One region of the Aquamicrobium lusatiense genome, then DNA from elsewhere that is predicted to be linked to it. Evidence: riboswitches for the same ligand, from Rfam matches in the RefSeq annotation. Region 1 holds a riboswitch; the other holds the start of a gene.
What was found. A riboswitch is a leader RNA that binds a small molecule or an ion and turns the genes downstream of it on or off. The one in region 1 is predicted to bind S-adenosylmethionine.
Positions count from the first base shown of each region.

Region 2: another riboswitch for S-adenosylmethionine. It lies ahead of metA (homoserine O-acetyltransferase MetA); the one in region 1 lies ahead of HNR59_RS04995 (O-succinylhomoserine sulfhydrylase).

Region 1 covers NZ_JACHEU010000001.1:1,041,861-1,049,424, reverse strand. Annotated here, with positions in the region: gene HNR59_RS05020 (GcrA family cell cycle regulator) at 1-447, opposite strand, end outside; gene HNR59_RS05015 (aspartate aminotransferase family protein) at 803-1,996, shown strand; gene argF (ornithine carbamoyltransferase) at 2,010-2,933, shown strand; gene HNR59_RS05005 (Hsp33 family molecular chaperone) at 3,037-4,056, shown strand; gene apaG (Co2+/Mg2+ efflux protein ApaG) at 4,119-4,511, opposite strand; gene HNR59_RS04995 (O-succinylhomoserine sulfhydrylase) at 4,634-5,830, opposite strand; SAM riboswitch at 5,887-5,964, opposite strand; gene HNR59_RS04990 (2'-deoxycytidine 5'-triphosphate deaminase) at 6,056-7,150, shown strand; gene HNR59_RS04985 (ABC transporter substrate-binding protein) at 7,271-7,564, shown strand, end outside.
Region 2 covers NZ_JACHEU010000001.1:446,343-453,906, reverse strand. Annotated here, with positions in the region: gene HNR59_RS02340 (hypothetical protein) at 1-799, shown strand, start outside; gene HNR59_RS02335 (VOC family protein) at 802-1,152, shown strand; gene leuB (3-isopropylmalate dehydrogenase) at 1,252-2,355, shown strand; gene HNR59_RS02325 (DUF3309 family protein) at 2,541-2,699, shown strand; gene HNR59_RS02320 (MFS transporter) at 2,722-3,903, opposite strand; gene metA (homoserine O-acetyltransferase MetA) at 4,089-5,009, opposite strand; SAM riboswitch at 5,063-5,141, opposite strand; gene HNR59_RS02310 (pyridoxal phosphate-dependent aminotransferase) at 5,339-6,448, shown strand; gene HNR59_RS02305 (prephenate/arogenate dehydrogenase family protein) at 6,453-7,388, shown strand.

The DNA.
Region 1 (7,564 bases):
GGATTCTCCGGCCTCATTTCCGCAGAAATGAAAGTCTTCCGAAAGCGGGTCGCCGTTCGGCCACTTGCAGGTGCGCTCGGTGAGCTGCGTCAGGTCGAGGCGGCGCGAGATCGGCACCACGACATTGTCGGAAGAGCGCAACTGCTGGCGCGCAACCGGCTCGGCATCGAACTGAACCTGCAATGCGGTCGCACCGATGGTCGGGGCAGCGCTGCGCGCCGGAGCGGCGGCACGAACCGGCTTGGACGCGGCAGGCGCCGAAGATGCCTTCTTCTGGCGGGCAGGAGCAGCCGTCGTGCGGCCGCGGCCAGACAGCTTCAGGCGATGCACCTTGCCGATCACCGCATTGCGGCTGACGCCGCCAAGCTGCGCCGCGATCTGACTGGCGCTCAGCCCTTCGGCCCACAATTTTTTCAACAGTTCTACGCGCTCGTCAGTCCAGTTCATAAGACTGCACTCCTTTGCATCGCGCGGCTCCCGGACTCCCTCTCCGTTCCGGCAAAAGCCGGTCGGGCACCACATCTATGTGGATGATTGGAATAGCCGCACGAAATCTGGTTATTTCCGGCCCATGATTACAATATGCATGGACTCGGTGACAAGAGTCCCGGCCAGAACCCGAATCAGTTTTTAGGGTTTTCCCCAACTTGACCCGTTTTCAAGCCGAAATGACGCCGCGGAACCGGCGGACTGAAAGGGCTTCGTGAAACGACCTTTCCATTGACAGTCTGCCCTTGAATCATGATAAGCGCTTGGAGCCGCCGCATGGCGGCTTTTTAGTTTCCGGTCCGGGGGAGAAATAATGAGCGGCTCGGCGCTTTACGATACATTCGCCCGTATACCCCTGGTGTTCGAGCGCGGCGAAGGCTCGTGGCTGGTGACCGACAAGGGCGAGCGCTATCTCGATCTCGCCGCCGGCATTGCCGTCAACTCGCTGGGCCACAGCCACCCGCATCTGGTTGCAGCGCTCACCGAACAGGCCGGCAAGCTCTGGCACCTTTCCAATCTCTATGAGATCCCCGAGCAGACACGGCTGGCCGAACGGCTGACTGAGGCCAGCTTCGCCGACAAGGTCTTCTTCGCCAATTCCGGTGCTGAAGCTCTGGAATGCGCGATCAAGACGGCGCGGCGCTACCATTACGCCAACGGCCAGCCCGAGCGCTACCGCACCATCACCTTCGAGGGCGCCTTCCACGGGCGCACGCTCGCCACCATCGCGGCCGGCGGACAGCAGAAATATCTGGAAGGCTTCGGCCCCAAGGCGGACGGCTTCGATCAGGTGCCGTTCGATGACATGGAAGCGCTGGAAAAGGCGATCACGCCTGAAACCGCCGCCATTCTGGTCGAGCCCGTTCAGGGCGAAGGCGGCATCCGCCCGCTGTCGACGCAGTCTCTGAAGCGCATGCGCGAACTGTGCGACAGGCACGGCCTCCTGCTGATCTTCGATGAGGTCCAGTGCGGCATAGGCCGGACCGGCAAGCTCTTCGCCTATGAATGGAGCGGAGTTGCTCCCGATGTGCTGGCGATCGCCAAGGGTATCGGCGGCGGTTTCCCGCTGGCCGCATGCCTGGCGACCGAAGAAGCCGCCAAGGGCATGACAGCCGGCGTGCACGGCACCACCTTCGGCGGTAATCCGCTGGCCATGGCCGTTGGCAATGCGGTGCTCGACGTGGTGCTGGCGGACGGCTTCCTTGAAGAGGTCCAGCACAAGGCGCTTCTCTTCAAGCAGGGCCTTGCGGCCATATGCGACGAGTTTCCGGGCGTAATCGAGAACATCCGCGGCACCGGCCTGATGCTTGGCCTGAAGTGCGTTGTTCCCGCTGGCGAGGTCAACACGGCCCTGCGCCAGCACAAGCTGCTTGCGGTTCCGGCCGGCGACAATGTCATCCGCCTGCTGCCGCCGCTGACGCTGACGGAAGCGGAAATCCAGGAAGGGCTTTCCCGCATCCGCGCCAGCGTCGCCAGTCTGGCAAATGCCCCCGCAGAAGCAAAGTGATTGGAAGCCACATATGAGCCTGCGCCACTTCACCGACCTCTCCACTATCTCTGCGCCGGATCTGCGCACCATGCTGGACGATGCGGCGAAGCGAAAAGCGCGTCTCAAGGCCGGTGAACGCTCCCGCCCGCTGGAGGGCAGGGTTCTGGCCATGATCTTCGACAAGCCCTCGACGCGCACCCGCGTGTCGTTCGATGTCGGCATGCGCCAGCTTGGCGGCGAGACGATCATGCTGACCGGCACCGAGATGCAGCTTGGCCGCTCCGAGACGATCGCCGACACCGCCAAGGTGCTGTCGCGCTATGTCGATGCGATCATGATCCGCACCACCGCGCATCAGCGGCTGATCGAGCTCACCGAAAACGCCAGCGTGCCGGTCATCAATGCGCTGACCGACGACACTCACCCCTGCCAGATCATGGCCGACCTGCTCACCTTCGAGGAGCACCGCGGGCCGGTTGCCGGGCGCACCTTCGCCTGGACGGGCGACGGCAACAATGTGCTGCATTCGCTGATGGAGGCGGCTGCCCGCTTCTCCTTCAACGTCAACGTCGCCGTGCCGCAGGGCAGCGAACCGATGCAGGAATATGTGGACTGGTCCCGCACCAATGGCGCCAGCGTAACCTTCTTCCCGACCGCCGAAGAGGCCGTGGACGGCGTCGACTGCGTGGTGACCGATTCCTGGGTATCGATGAACCAGGAGCACCGCGCCCGTGGCCAGAACGTGTTCCTGCCCTATCAGGTCAATGCGCAGCTCATGTCCAGAGCAAAGCCCGACGCGCTGTTCATGCACTGCCTGCCCGCCCACCGTGGCGAGGAAGTGACCGACGAGGTGATCGACGGACCGAATTCGGTGGTGTTCGACGAGGCCGAGAACCGGCTCCACGCCCAGAAGGCGATTCTGGCCTGGTGCCTCGGTGCCGAGCGCGCTGCTTGAATAAGCGGGGGACGGTGCCTATCTCCGGCGCACCATCCCACAACAAGACGATGCCGGGCCGGCCTTTCCGCGTGAAGGCATGGCCTGTGGCCGGAGACAAGCCATGCTGGAATCCATTCGAGTGACCGGACAAGATCCAAAGCCCCGCGACGTTAAGCTTGGCGAATTCGGCCATGCAGGCGACGACCATGTCGTGCCCTTCGAGGTCTCCGCCCTCGACGTGCGCGGCCGCACCGTGCAGCTTGGCGCCATGCTGGACGCCATACTGACGCGCCATGCCTATCCCGAACCGGTCGCCCGGCTGCTGGCGCAGGCCTGCGTGCTGACGGTTCTGCTTGGCACCTCGCTGAAGTTTCAGGGCAAGTTCATCCTGCAGACCCGCACGGACGGACCCGTGGACATGCTGGTTGCCGATTTCAGCACGCCGGATGCGCTGCGCGCCTACGCAAAATTCGATGCGGAGCGGGTGGCCGTGCTGGAAGCCGAAGGCAAGGTCGACGAAATCAGCCTGCTCGGCTCCGGCGTGCTGGCGCTGACCATCGATCAGGGCGAGCACATGCAGCGCTATCAGGGCATCGTGGCGCTGGACGGCATCACGCTGGAAGAAGCCGCGCGCGTCTATTTCCGCCAGTCGGAGCAGATCCCGACCGATCTCAGGCTGGCGGTTGCGAGGCAGGTGTTCGCAGGTGGCGAGGAGCGCTGGCGGGCGGGCGGCCTGTTCGCCCAGTTCCTGCCGCAGGCGCCCGAACGGATGCGCATGCCTGACCTGAACGGCGGCGACGGCGATGACAGCAAGGGTGGCGACCATCCGCAGGACGACGCCTGGCAGGAGCTTCTGGCCCTGCTTGCCACGGTGGAGCCCACCGAACTCATCGATCCGACCGTTGGGGCGGAACGCCTGCTTTACCGGCTGTTCCACGAGCATGGCGTGCGCGTGTTCGAGAGCGCGGCGGTCGCCGACCGCTGCTCCTGCTCGCAGGAGCGGATCGAGGGCATGCTGCGCGGCTTCACCGTCGAGGAAATACAGGACAGCGTCGAAGACGGGCGCATCCGTGTCGAATGCCAGTTCTGCTCGAAGGCCTATGACTTCGAACCGGCCGACTTCCTGCCGGCAGGCACCTGACCATCGGTGCCGGACCATCGGATCAGGGGGCGGAAGAAAGGCTTCCGCTTTTTTTCCATCCGTCAGTTGACCGTGCGGCGTTCGTCCGGGAGATCGAGGGAAAAAGGTGGGATGACGACGTCGAAGGTTTCACCCCGCGCCGTGCGCATCGTGTAGGTACCCGCCATGAACCCCGACGGCGTGGTGAGCGGGCATCCGGATGTATATTCGTAGCTATCGCCCGGATTGAGTTCCGGCTGATCGCCAACGACGCCGGCGCCGCGAACCTCTTCGATACGCCCTGCACCGTCGGTTATGAGCCAATGGCGTGACATGAGCTGCACGAACTCGGGCGAGTGGTTCCGGATCGTTACCCGATAGCCCCACACATAACGGCCGCCGGAGGGGTCCGACCGTTCCTCCAGATAGAACGGCCTGACCCGTACCTCTATGTTGCGCGTGGTGGCGCTGTACATGATCCGCATCTCCCGGAAGCTTTCGCGCGCCTCCCCCGCGCCTCCCCCGGGGGGAGGGGGGAAGCGCGATATTCCATACGGAGAATTGGCCTGCGAAACCGTCAGGTCAAGCCTTGCCAGCGCTATGAGCCAGCACGCGACAGGGCCTGCCCGATGTCCTCCAGCAGATCGTCCGTATCTTCCAGGCCGATCGACAGGCGCAGCGTTCCCGGTCCGATCCCGCCTTCGGCGCGGGCTTCGTCGCTGAGGTTCTTGTGCGTGGTGGTGGCCGGATGCGTGATGAGGCTCTTGGCATCGCCCAGATTGTTCGAGATCAGCACGATATCCAGCGCATTCTGGAAGGCGAAGGCTGCTTCCTTGCCGCCCTTGACGTCGAGGCAGATCAGGGTCGAGCCGCCCGACATCTGCCGGGCGATGATATCGGCCTGCGGATGGTCGGGGCGGCCAGGATAGACGACACGTTCGATCTGTGGCGACTGCGCCAGAAAATCGGCGATGCGAGCGGCGGAGCGCATCTGCTGGTCGACGCGCACCGACAGCGTCTCCAGCCCCTTCAGCAGGGTCCATGCATTGAAGGGCGACATCGAGGGCCCTGTATGGCGGAAATAATCGTGCAGGTTTTCGTCGATCCATTCCTTGTCGGACAGGATGATGCCGCCCAGACACCGTCCCTGCCCGTCAATGTGCTTGGTGGCGGAATAGACGACGACATGGGCGCCGAGGTCCAGCGGCCGCTGCAGCAGGGGCGTGGCGAAGACGTTGTCGACGACAAGCCGCGCGCCGATGGAATTGGCCAGAGCCGCGACGGCGGCGATGTCGATGACCTCCAGCGTCGGATTGGTCGGGCTTTCGAGGAAGAACAGCCTGGTGTTGGGGCGCACCGCCTGTTCCCAGTTGGCGATGTCCTTGCCGTCGACCAGCGTGGCCTCGATGCCGTAGCGCGGCGCCAGCGTATCGATCACCCAGCGGCAGGAGCCGAACAGGGCGCGCGCCGCAACGATGTGGTCGCCCGCCTTCAGGCTGCACAGGATCGCGGTGGCGACCGCGGCCATTCCCGATGCGGTCGCGCGGGCATCCTCCGCCCCTTCCAGCTGGCACATGCGCTTTTCGAACATGTCGACGGTGGGGTTGGCATAGCGCGAATAGATGAAGCCGGGCACTTCGCCCTTGAAACGGGCCTCGGCGGATTCGGCCGTGTCATAGACATAGCCCTGCGTGAGGAAGATCGCCTCCGACATCTCGCCGAACTGCGACCTGAGGGTCGAGCCATGCACCAGGGTGGTACGGGGTCTCCAGTTACGTGTCTTGTCTGATGTCATGGCTCTCTTCCGAACAACAAAAAACCGGTCGCGAAAGTCGCAACCGGTACAGACGGCCTATGAGCCCGACGGTCCTTTAGCGACTTGTTTAACGTGGCTGCAAGCCGACCGGCCAAATCACCACGGGATAAGCCTTCCTTTAAACCTCCCCCGGTCTTGCGTCAATTGGCCGTATGTTTAAGACATTTTCGATCATTGGCCCCATTCCACGGCCGGGAGCGTATTGTGCGTCAGACAGGCATTCTTCCCGATCAGGACATCGCAGCTTTGTTCGAAAGCGGCGCGCTGAGCACGCCGCGCGCGCTCGATGCCGACCAGATCCAGCCGGCCAGCCTCGACCTGCGGCTTGGTGAGAAGGCGCTGCGCGTGCGCGCTTCCTTTCTGCCCGGCCCCGGCCACAGCGTCGCCGACAAGCTCGACCGCCTGCAACTGCACGAGATCGACCTGACGGCGGGCGCCGTTCTGGAAACAGGTTGCGTCTACATCGTTCCGCTTCTGGAAAGGCTGGCCCTGCCCGCCGACATCTCGGCCTCGGCAAACCCGAAGAGCTCGACCGGCCGGCTCGACATCTTCACCCGCGTGATGACTGATCATGGCGCCGAATTCGACAAGATCGCCGCCGGCTATCAGGGTCCGCTCTATCTGGAAGTGAGCCCGCGCACCTTCCCCATCGTCGCCCGCACCGGCTCGCGCCTGTCGCAGATCCGTTTCCGGACCGGCAATGCGCTTCTTTCCGAAGACGAGCTGCACGCCCTGCATCGTGACGAAACGCTCGTCGCATCCGATCAGCCCAATATTTCCGGCGGCGGCATCGCGCTGTCCATCGACCTCAAGGGCGATGCCAGCGGGCTGATCGGCTACCGGGCCAAGCACCACACGGGCCTCATCGACGTCGACCGCCGCGCCGCCCATGACGTGCTCGATTTCTGGGAGCCGCTCTACAATCGCGGCGCGGCCGACCTCGTGCTTGATCCGGACGAATTCTACATTCTGGTCAGCCGCGAAGCCGTACATGTGCCGCCGCTGCACGCGGCCGAGATGACGCCCTTCGATCCGCTGGTGGGCGAGTTCCGCGTGCATTACGCGGGCTTCTTCGACCCTGGCTTTGGTCATTCGGCCGCCGGCGGCACCGGCAGCCGCGCCGTGCTTGAGGTGCGCAGCCATGAAGTGCCTTTCATCCTCGACCACGGCCAGACAGTCGGCCGGCTGGTCTACGAGCACATGCTGCGCCGTCCCCAGGCACTCTATGGAACAGATCTCGGCTCCAATTATCAGGCGCAGGGCCTGAAACTTTCCAAGCATTTCCGCAGCAACGCCTGACGTTTCGTCAGGAGAAGAACTGCTTTGGTCTTAAAGCTTTCGGCTTGTAACAAGCCGATTGCTGTGCTTGGCTGCATTCAGGCCAAAGGGGGCCTGAGATTTTTTGGGAAGAGGTACACAATGCGTATTTCCGGATGGCTCACAGGCGTCGCAACGGCAGCCGTGATCGCCCTTGTTGCCGGGCAGGCGGCAGCACAGGAGGGCGGCAAGATCAAGATCGGCACCGAAGGCGCCTACCCGCCCTTCAACACCCTGACTGCCGACGGCAAGCTCGAAGGCTTCGACGTCGATATCGCCAGGGCGCTCTGCGAGCAGATGAAGGCCGAGTGCGAATTCGTCGTACAGGACTGGGATGGCATCATTCCCGCCCTTCAGGCCGGCAAGTTCGACGCCATCGTCGCCTCCATGTCGATT
Region 2 (7,564 bases), 600 kb from region 1:
TGGCCTTTGCGCAAGTGCATTCGCCGAGACGGAGAAGCCGCAGTCCATTGCCTTCGCAGGCGGCGCTCTCACCATCACCCAGAAGGAAGAGTATGGCGAAAAGACCCTGTCCTTCGGCGACAAGGAGCTGGCCAGCGCCTATGTGATCTATTTCGACCAGATTGCCCGGTTGGGAGACACCGAGGTCGCGCTGTTCGATGTCGGCGACGGCGGCAATGCCTGTGGTCCGGCCAAGGTTCTGGTGTGGAAGGGCGACAACGACGCCATTCAGCGCGCCAGCATCGGCGAGGAGGATTGCGGCGCGCCGGTGACGGCAGTCGCCAGTGACTGGATCTATTTCGTTCCATGGCTGATGCCGGGCACTTCCGGCGTGGTCAAGCGCTGGACCCCGCAGGATGGTTTTACGACCGCAGGCGAACTCGTCTATGCGCCCGAAGCCGGAACGACGTGGAAAGATTTCAATCCGGAAAGACTCGGCAGCATGCTCGAGGCATTCCAGAACGAGGCCGTCTATGCGCAGGCAAAGGAGCTTCTGGGCGACAGGCTCGAAGAAGTTGCAACCAGCCTCATGGTCAGCGCCGAGCCGGAAAAGACCGCCTCGGGCCTGATCTACGGCGATGGCTGCATTCCGCATGCCTGCGGCACCTACGATGGTTTCATGGCTGTCGATGCGGCCAGCCAGAAGCTCTATCTGGCTCGCCAGACCGATGGCAAGTCTCCGGAAACATGGCCTGAAGCCGGGACGTGGCCGGCCGATCTGCGCCAGACCATGGAAAAGGCGCTGGCAAAGAGCGAATAGCCATGAAGGTCAGGCGCATCATCGCCAACATTGCCGCCGCAGACCTTGCGGCGGCGAAGCGCTTTTATGGCGATGTGCTCGGACTCGACCTTCTCATGGATCATGGCTGGATCGCCACATGGGGTTCGACCGAACAGATGCCGGTGCAGATTTCCTTTGCCGTGGAGGGCGGCTCCGGCACGCCGGTGCCCGATCTCTCCATCGAGGTGGATGACGTCGAAGCGGCGCTCGCCGGCATGAAGGCGGCGGGATTTGCGATCGAATACGGTCCCGCCGATGAGCCGTGGGGCGTGCGCCGTTTCTACGTGCGCGACCCCTTCGGCAGGCTGGTCAACATTCTCTCGCATCTGTAACGGGCATTCCGGGCGCCGCGTCTCGCCGCTTTCGTCTTGCGCAAGCGCGCCGGCGCGGCTAGCAAAGCTGCGGTTCAAAAATTCCCCGGGGAAATACGCATGGCTTCGAAAAAACTCTTCCTCCTTCCAGGTGACGGCATCGGTCCCGAGGCGATGACGGAGGTAAAGAAACTCATCGCCGTCATGAACGAGAACGGCGCCGGTTTCGAGACCGAGGAAGGTCTGGTTGGCGGCTCGGCCTACGACGCGCACGGACAGGCTATTTCCGAGGCCGACATGGAAAAGGCGCTGGCGGCGGACGCCGTTCTGTTCGGCGCGGTCGGCGGTCCGAAGTGGGATGACGTGCCTTACGAGGTGCGCCCCGAGGCCGGTCTGCTGCGCCTGCGCAAGGATCTCGAACTGTTCGCCAATCTGCGCCCGGCCATCTGCTATCCGGCGCTGGCTGCTTCCTCCTCGCTCAAGCAGGATGTGGTCGAAGGCCTCGACATCCTCATCGTGCGCGAGCTGACCGGCGGCGTCTATTTCGGCGAGCCCAAGCAGATCATCGATCTCGGCAACGGCCAGAAGCGCGGCATCGACACGCAGATCTACGACACCTTCGAGATCGAGCGCATCGCAGGCGTCGCCTTCGAGCTGGCCCGCACCCGCAACAACCACGTCACCTCGATGGAAAAGCGCAACGTCATGAAGTCTGGCGTGCTGTGGAACGAGGTCGTCACCGCCACACACAAGGCTAAGTTCAGCGACGTGAAGCTCGACCACATGCTGGCCGACGCCGGGGGCATGCAGCTCGTGCGCTGGCCCAAGCAGTTCGACGTCATCGTCACCGACAACCTGTTTGGCGACATGCTCTCCGACGTGGCCGCGATGCTGACCGGCTCGCTCGGCATGCTGCCCTCCGCCTCGCTCGGCGCGCCGGACGCGAAGACCGGCAAGCGCAAGGCGCTCTACGAGCCGGTGCACGGTTCGGCGCCCGACATCGCCGGAAAGGGCATCGCCAATCCGATCGCCATGATCGCCTCCTTCGCCATGTGCCTGCGCTACTCCTTCAACATGGTCGCAGAAGCCGACCGCCTGGAGAAGGCGATCTCGGCGGTTCTGGACGCAGGCTATCGCACCGGCGACATCATGTCGGAAGGCATGAAGAAGGTCAGCACCGCCGAAATGGGCGATGCCATAGTCGCGCAGTATCGCGCCGGCTGACATCGGTCGTTGAGGGCAAAAGGCTGCGTGAGAGCGGCCTTCAGGGAATTGCAACCCCTCGGTTCGCGGCACCAGCCGGGATCGAGGGGTTTTCGTTGCAGGGCTCGTGGTTTCGGAAACAAGGGAACACGGCGGCGGCTCGCGCATTGTGAAATGAGACAATCACAAGGCGGGAGAGTTCGACCATGCCTCTTACGACCCTTCTCATCATCGTTCTGGTGCTGATCCTGATCGGCGCCATTCCCAGCTGGCCTCATTCGCGCAACTGGGGTTATGGCCCCTCGGGCATTGTCGGCGTCGTGCTCGTCATCCTGCTGATACTGGTGCTGCTGGGCCGGGTCTGACCCCGCCCAGCGCCGGTCCCGTTTATTCGCCGGGGTGGTCTGCTGTGTAGTCGGCACGATGGGCCAGTCCCGACATCAGGAAGACGATGAACAGCAAGCCCGACAGCCCGATAAAAACCGGGCCGAAGCCGATATGCTCGGCGATGAAGCCGATGGCGGAGGGCGCGACCAGAATGCCGCAATAGCCCATGGTGGTGACAACGCTCATGCCGATGCCGGAGGGAATTCCCTGCTGGTTGCCGGCGGCGGAAAAGGCGATCGGCACCATGTTGGCGATGCCCACACCGCACAGGGCGAAGCAGGCGATGGCCATCCAGGGCAGGGGCGAGAGCCCGGCACCCAGCATCCCGGCGCAGGCCAGCAGCGCGCAGGCACGCAGCGTGGTCACCGCGCCGAAACGATTGCGAACCGAATCGCCGGCGAACCGCATGCAGGCCATCACGCCGGAAAAGGCGGCAAATGCGAGGCTGGCCGTGGCGAGGTCGGCGCCAAGCTCCTGCTGAAGATAAATGGCTGCCCAGTCGAGCACGGCGCCCTCCGGGGTCATGGAAAACAGCGCCATCACGCCGATCAGGTAGATGAGCGGATTGCGCGGCAGGGTGAAGCGCGGGCGCTCCTGCGCCGTTGCCGGCCTGTTCTCGGTCACGACATGGCGCATGGCCAGCGAAACGCCGGCAAGGGCCACGATCGTGATGATGACCGCATGGGCGAGATGGCCGAAAGTCTGGATGCCCATGCCGCCAAGGCCACCACCCACGAAGCCGCCAAGGCTCCAGAAACCATGCGACGACGACATGATGGCGCGGCCGAGCCGGCGCTCGACCACCACGGCATTGGTGTTCATGGCCACGTCCATCGCCCCGATCAGGCCGCCAAAGATCACCATGGCGACGGCGGCAAGGGTTACGTCCGGCGCCATGGCAACCAGAAGCAGGCCGAAGCTCGTGCCGACGGAAATGCGCTTAAGCGTGACGCCGGATCCGTACCTGGCAATGAAATGGCCGCACCATGACATGGCAACCACGGCACCCGCGCCGAACAGCAGGATGAGCAGGCCCAGGGTGAACTTGCTGATCTCCAGACGCACGAGCAGCGTGGGGATCTGCGGGGCCCAGCTTCCGGTGATGAAACCGTTGACGAAGAACATGGCGGCCACCGCCCAGCGGCCGCGCATGGCGATGTCCTTGTGGCCCTGATCAGTCATTGTAGCCGCCTGCAACGATGTGGTCAGCGCCTTTTAAATCGTTTTATATTGCGCGTCCAATCGCAACCGTGAACGAGTTTTGGGCCAGTACGCAACCAATGTGCGCGCTCAATGCGGATGAGCGGGCAGGGAGGCAGAACTTCCACGCCTTCCCTGCGAACCCGTCGCTCCCGTTCAAGCAGGCCTCAGCTCGTGCCGATCTTGTCGAGGTCGAAGGAGGTCGACTGGTAGACCTGATTCAGCCAGTTTCCGAACAGCAGATGGGCATGGGAGCGCCAGCGGTTGAGCGGCGGCCGTGCCGGATCGTTGTCCGGATAATAATTGTGCGGCACCTCGATTGCCGTGCCGGCGGCGACATCGCGGTCGTACTCCTCCTTCAACGACGTCGAATCATATTCGATGTGGTTGAACATATAGAGCCGGTTGCCCTTCTGCTCCGACAGCAGGCAGGGGCCCGTCACGTCCGATTCCATCAGCAGATCGAGCCCGCTGGATGGCGCGATGTCGGCGCTGCGCACTTCCGTCCAGCGCGACACGGGCACTGCGAAGTCGTCCGAAAATCCGGCCAGATAGGGCGAGGTCGGCGCGTTGTTGCGGTGCCGGTAGACGCCGAAGGCCTTCTTCTCCAGCGTGTATTTCGGGATGCGGTGGAAGTGCCAGGCGGCGGCCATGGCGCCCCAGCAGATGAAGAAGGACGAATGGACGTTGGTGGTCGTCCAGTTGAGTATCTGCTCCAGCTCCTTCCAGTAGTTGACCTCCTCGAAGGGCAGGAGCTCGATCGGCGCGCCGGTGATGATGAAGCCGTCGAACTTCCGGTCCCGCACTTCGTCCCATGTCTGGTAAAAGGAGATCAGATGTTCTTCCGGCGTGTTCTTGGCCTTGTGATTGCCGACGCGCACCAGCGTCAGCTCCACCTGAAGGGGCGTGGCGCCCATCAGGCGCGCGAACTGCGTTTCGGTACGGATCTTGTTCGGCATCAGGTTGAGCAGGCCGATCTGGAGCGGGCGAATATCCTGACGCATCGCGGTGCGTTCGTCCATGATGGATACACCCTCGCGCACGAGGACTTCGCGGGCAGGTAGCTGATCGGGAATCTTGATCGGCATTGCACAAGCTCCAAACAAAAAGACCGGCGGCGAAATCGCGGCCGGTCCCGACGTGCTCGTCAGCCTCGGCCTTTTTAGCGACTTCTTTAACGTGGCTGCAAGCCGACCGGCCAAATCACCACGGAACGGTTTTCTATCTATGGCCGGCTTGTGCCTGCGTCAATGCCAAGGTGCACGGGGCCACAGGTGCACGGGCCACAGATGTACGGGCCAGAGATGGACGAAGCCAGAGATGCCCTGTGCCAAGTCTTCACCCTCGACATTGCTCTTCATGGCGGTTATTTCCGAGCATCTTGCCGGAATGTTCCGGCGTTCAACGGATTCTGATCATGACCACGGCACAAGAAAACTCCCGTCCCCAGCCCCGCGCCGGTATTCTGGACATCGAGGCTTATGTGCCGGGCAAAAGCGCTGCTCCTGCCGGTGTGAAGCTGCACAAGCTTTCCGCCAACGAGAACCCGCTGGGTGCCTCGCCAAAGGCGATCGAAGCCGCGCGTGAAGTGGCCGGCCGGCTGGAATTCTACCCCGACGGTTCGTCAACGCGCCTGCGCGAGGCGATCGCCGAGGCGCATGGTCTGAACATGGCCAACATCATGTGCTTCAACGGCTCCGATGAGGCGCTGGCGCTGTTGTCGCGTGTCTATCTGGCTCCGGGCGACGAGGCGATCTATCCGCAATATGGCTTCCTCGCCTACCGCATCGCCATCATGGCGGCGGGAGCAACGCCGATCATCGCGCCTGAAACCAACGAGCGCGTCGATGTCGATGCCATCCTTGCCGGCATCACCGACAGCACGCGCATGGTGTTCCTCGCCAATCCCGCCAATCCGACCGGCACCTACATTCCCTTCGAGGAGGTGCGGCGCTTGCATGCCGGCCTGCCGAAGAACGTCATGCTGATCCTCGATGCGGCCTATGCCGAATATGTGCGCCGCAACGATTACGAGGCGGGCGTCGAGCTGGTGGCGGGCGCGGAGAACGTTGTCATGACCCGCACCTTCTCCAAGGCTTACGGCCTCGGCGGCGCGCGTATCGGCTGGATGTATGCGCCCACGCACATCATCGAGGCCGTCGAGCGCATTCGCGATGCCTTTAACGTGACCGCCACGGCGATCGCGGCCGGTACTGCTGCGGTGCGCGACCGCGCGCATGTCGACACGTCCATTGCTCACAATGAAACCTGGCTGCCCTGGCTGACCAGCGAGCTGACGGCGCTCGGGCTCAGGGTAACGCCCAGCGTCACCAACTTCGTTCTCTTCCATTTTCCGGAGAACGGCAGGCATTCGGCTTCGGCCGCCGACGAGTATCTGACCGCGCGAGGGTATATCCTGCGGCGCGTTGCAGGCTACGGTTTTCCCAACGCGCTGCGGATGACAGTCGGAACCGAAGAAGCCAATCGCGGCGTCGTCGCCGCACTGACCGAATTCCTGAAAAGTTGAGAAAATGTCCGAACCCATGTTTGAGAAGGTCGCCCTTGTCGGCATCGGCCTCATAGGCTCGTCGCTGGCCCGCGCGATCAGGCAGAACCATCTCGCCGGCCATGTGGCCATTTCCACCCGCAGTCCCGAGACGCTGAAGCGCGCCGAACAGCTCGGCCTCGGCGACAGCTACACCACCGATGCGGCAGAAGCCGTGCGCGATGCCGATCTGGTCATCGTTTCCGTGCCTGTGGGTGCTTCGGAAGCCGTGGCGAAGCAGATCGCGCCGGCTCTGAAGCCCGGCGCCATCCTCACCGATGTCGGCTCTACCAAGCTCTCCGTCATCGCCCAGATGCAGCCGCATGTGCCGGCCGGTGTCCACTTCATCCCAGGCCACCCGCTGGCGGGAACCGAGGATTCCGGTCCGGATTCCGGTTTTGCGGACCTGTTTCGCAACCGCTGGTGCATCTTCACCCCGCTGCCGGGAACCGATCCGGCAGCGCTGGAGAGGCTGTCGGAATTCTGGCGGCGCTGCGGGGCCAATATCGACACGATGGACGCCGACCATCATGACCGCACGCTGGCCATCGTCTCCCACCTGCCGCATATCATCGCCTACAACATTGTCGGCACTGCCGATGATCTGCAGACGGTGACGAAGCAGGAAGTCATCAAATATTCGGCTTCCGGTTTCCGTGACTTCACCCGTCTGGCGGCCTCTGACCCCACCATGTGGCGGGACGTGTGCCTGCACAACAAGGACGCCATCCTCGAGATGCTGGCGCGGTTTTCGGAAGATCTCGCTTCGCTGCAAAGGGCGATCCGCTGGGGCGACGGGGAGAAGCTGTTCGACCTGTTCACCCGCACCCGCGCCATCCGCCGCTCGATCATCGAGGCAGGGCAGGATATCGACGCCCCGAACTTCGGCCGTCAGGTCGCGGAGCAGCCCGCCAAGCCTTGACGCATGTCGCCCGAAAATGGGAACCGGTTTTGGGATAACGACATGCGTAAGGACAGGAGCTTAAAGCGTAAGGAGCGACTCTGAAAGATCGCGACACGCTTCAAGTGGCTGCGCAGCGGAAAAACACGACATGAAAAAGCGGCCGGACCCTCGGGTTCCGGCCGCTTTGCTGTTCT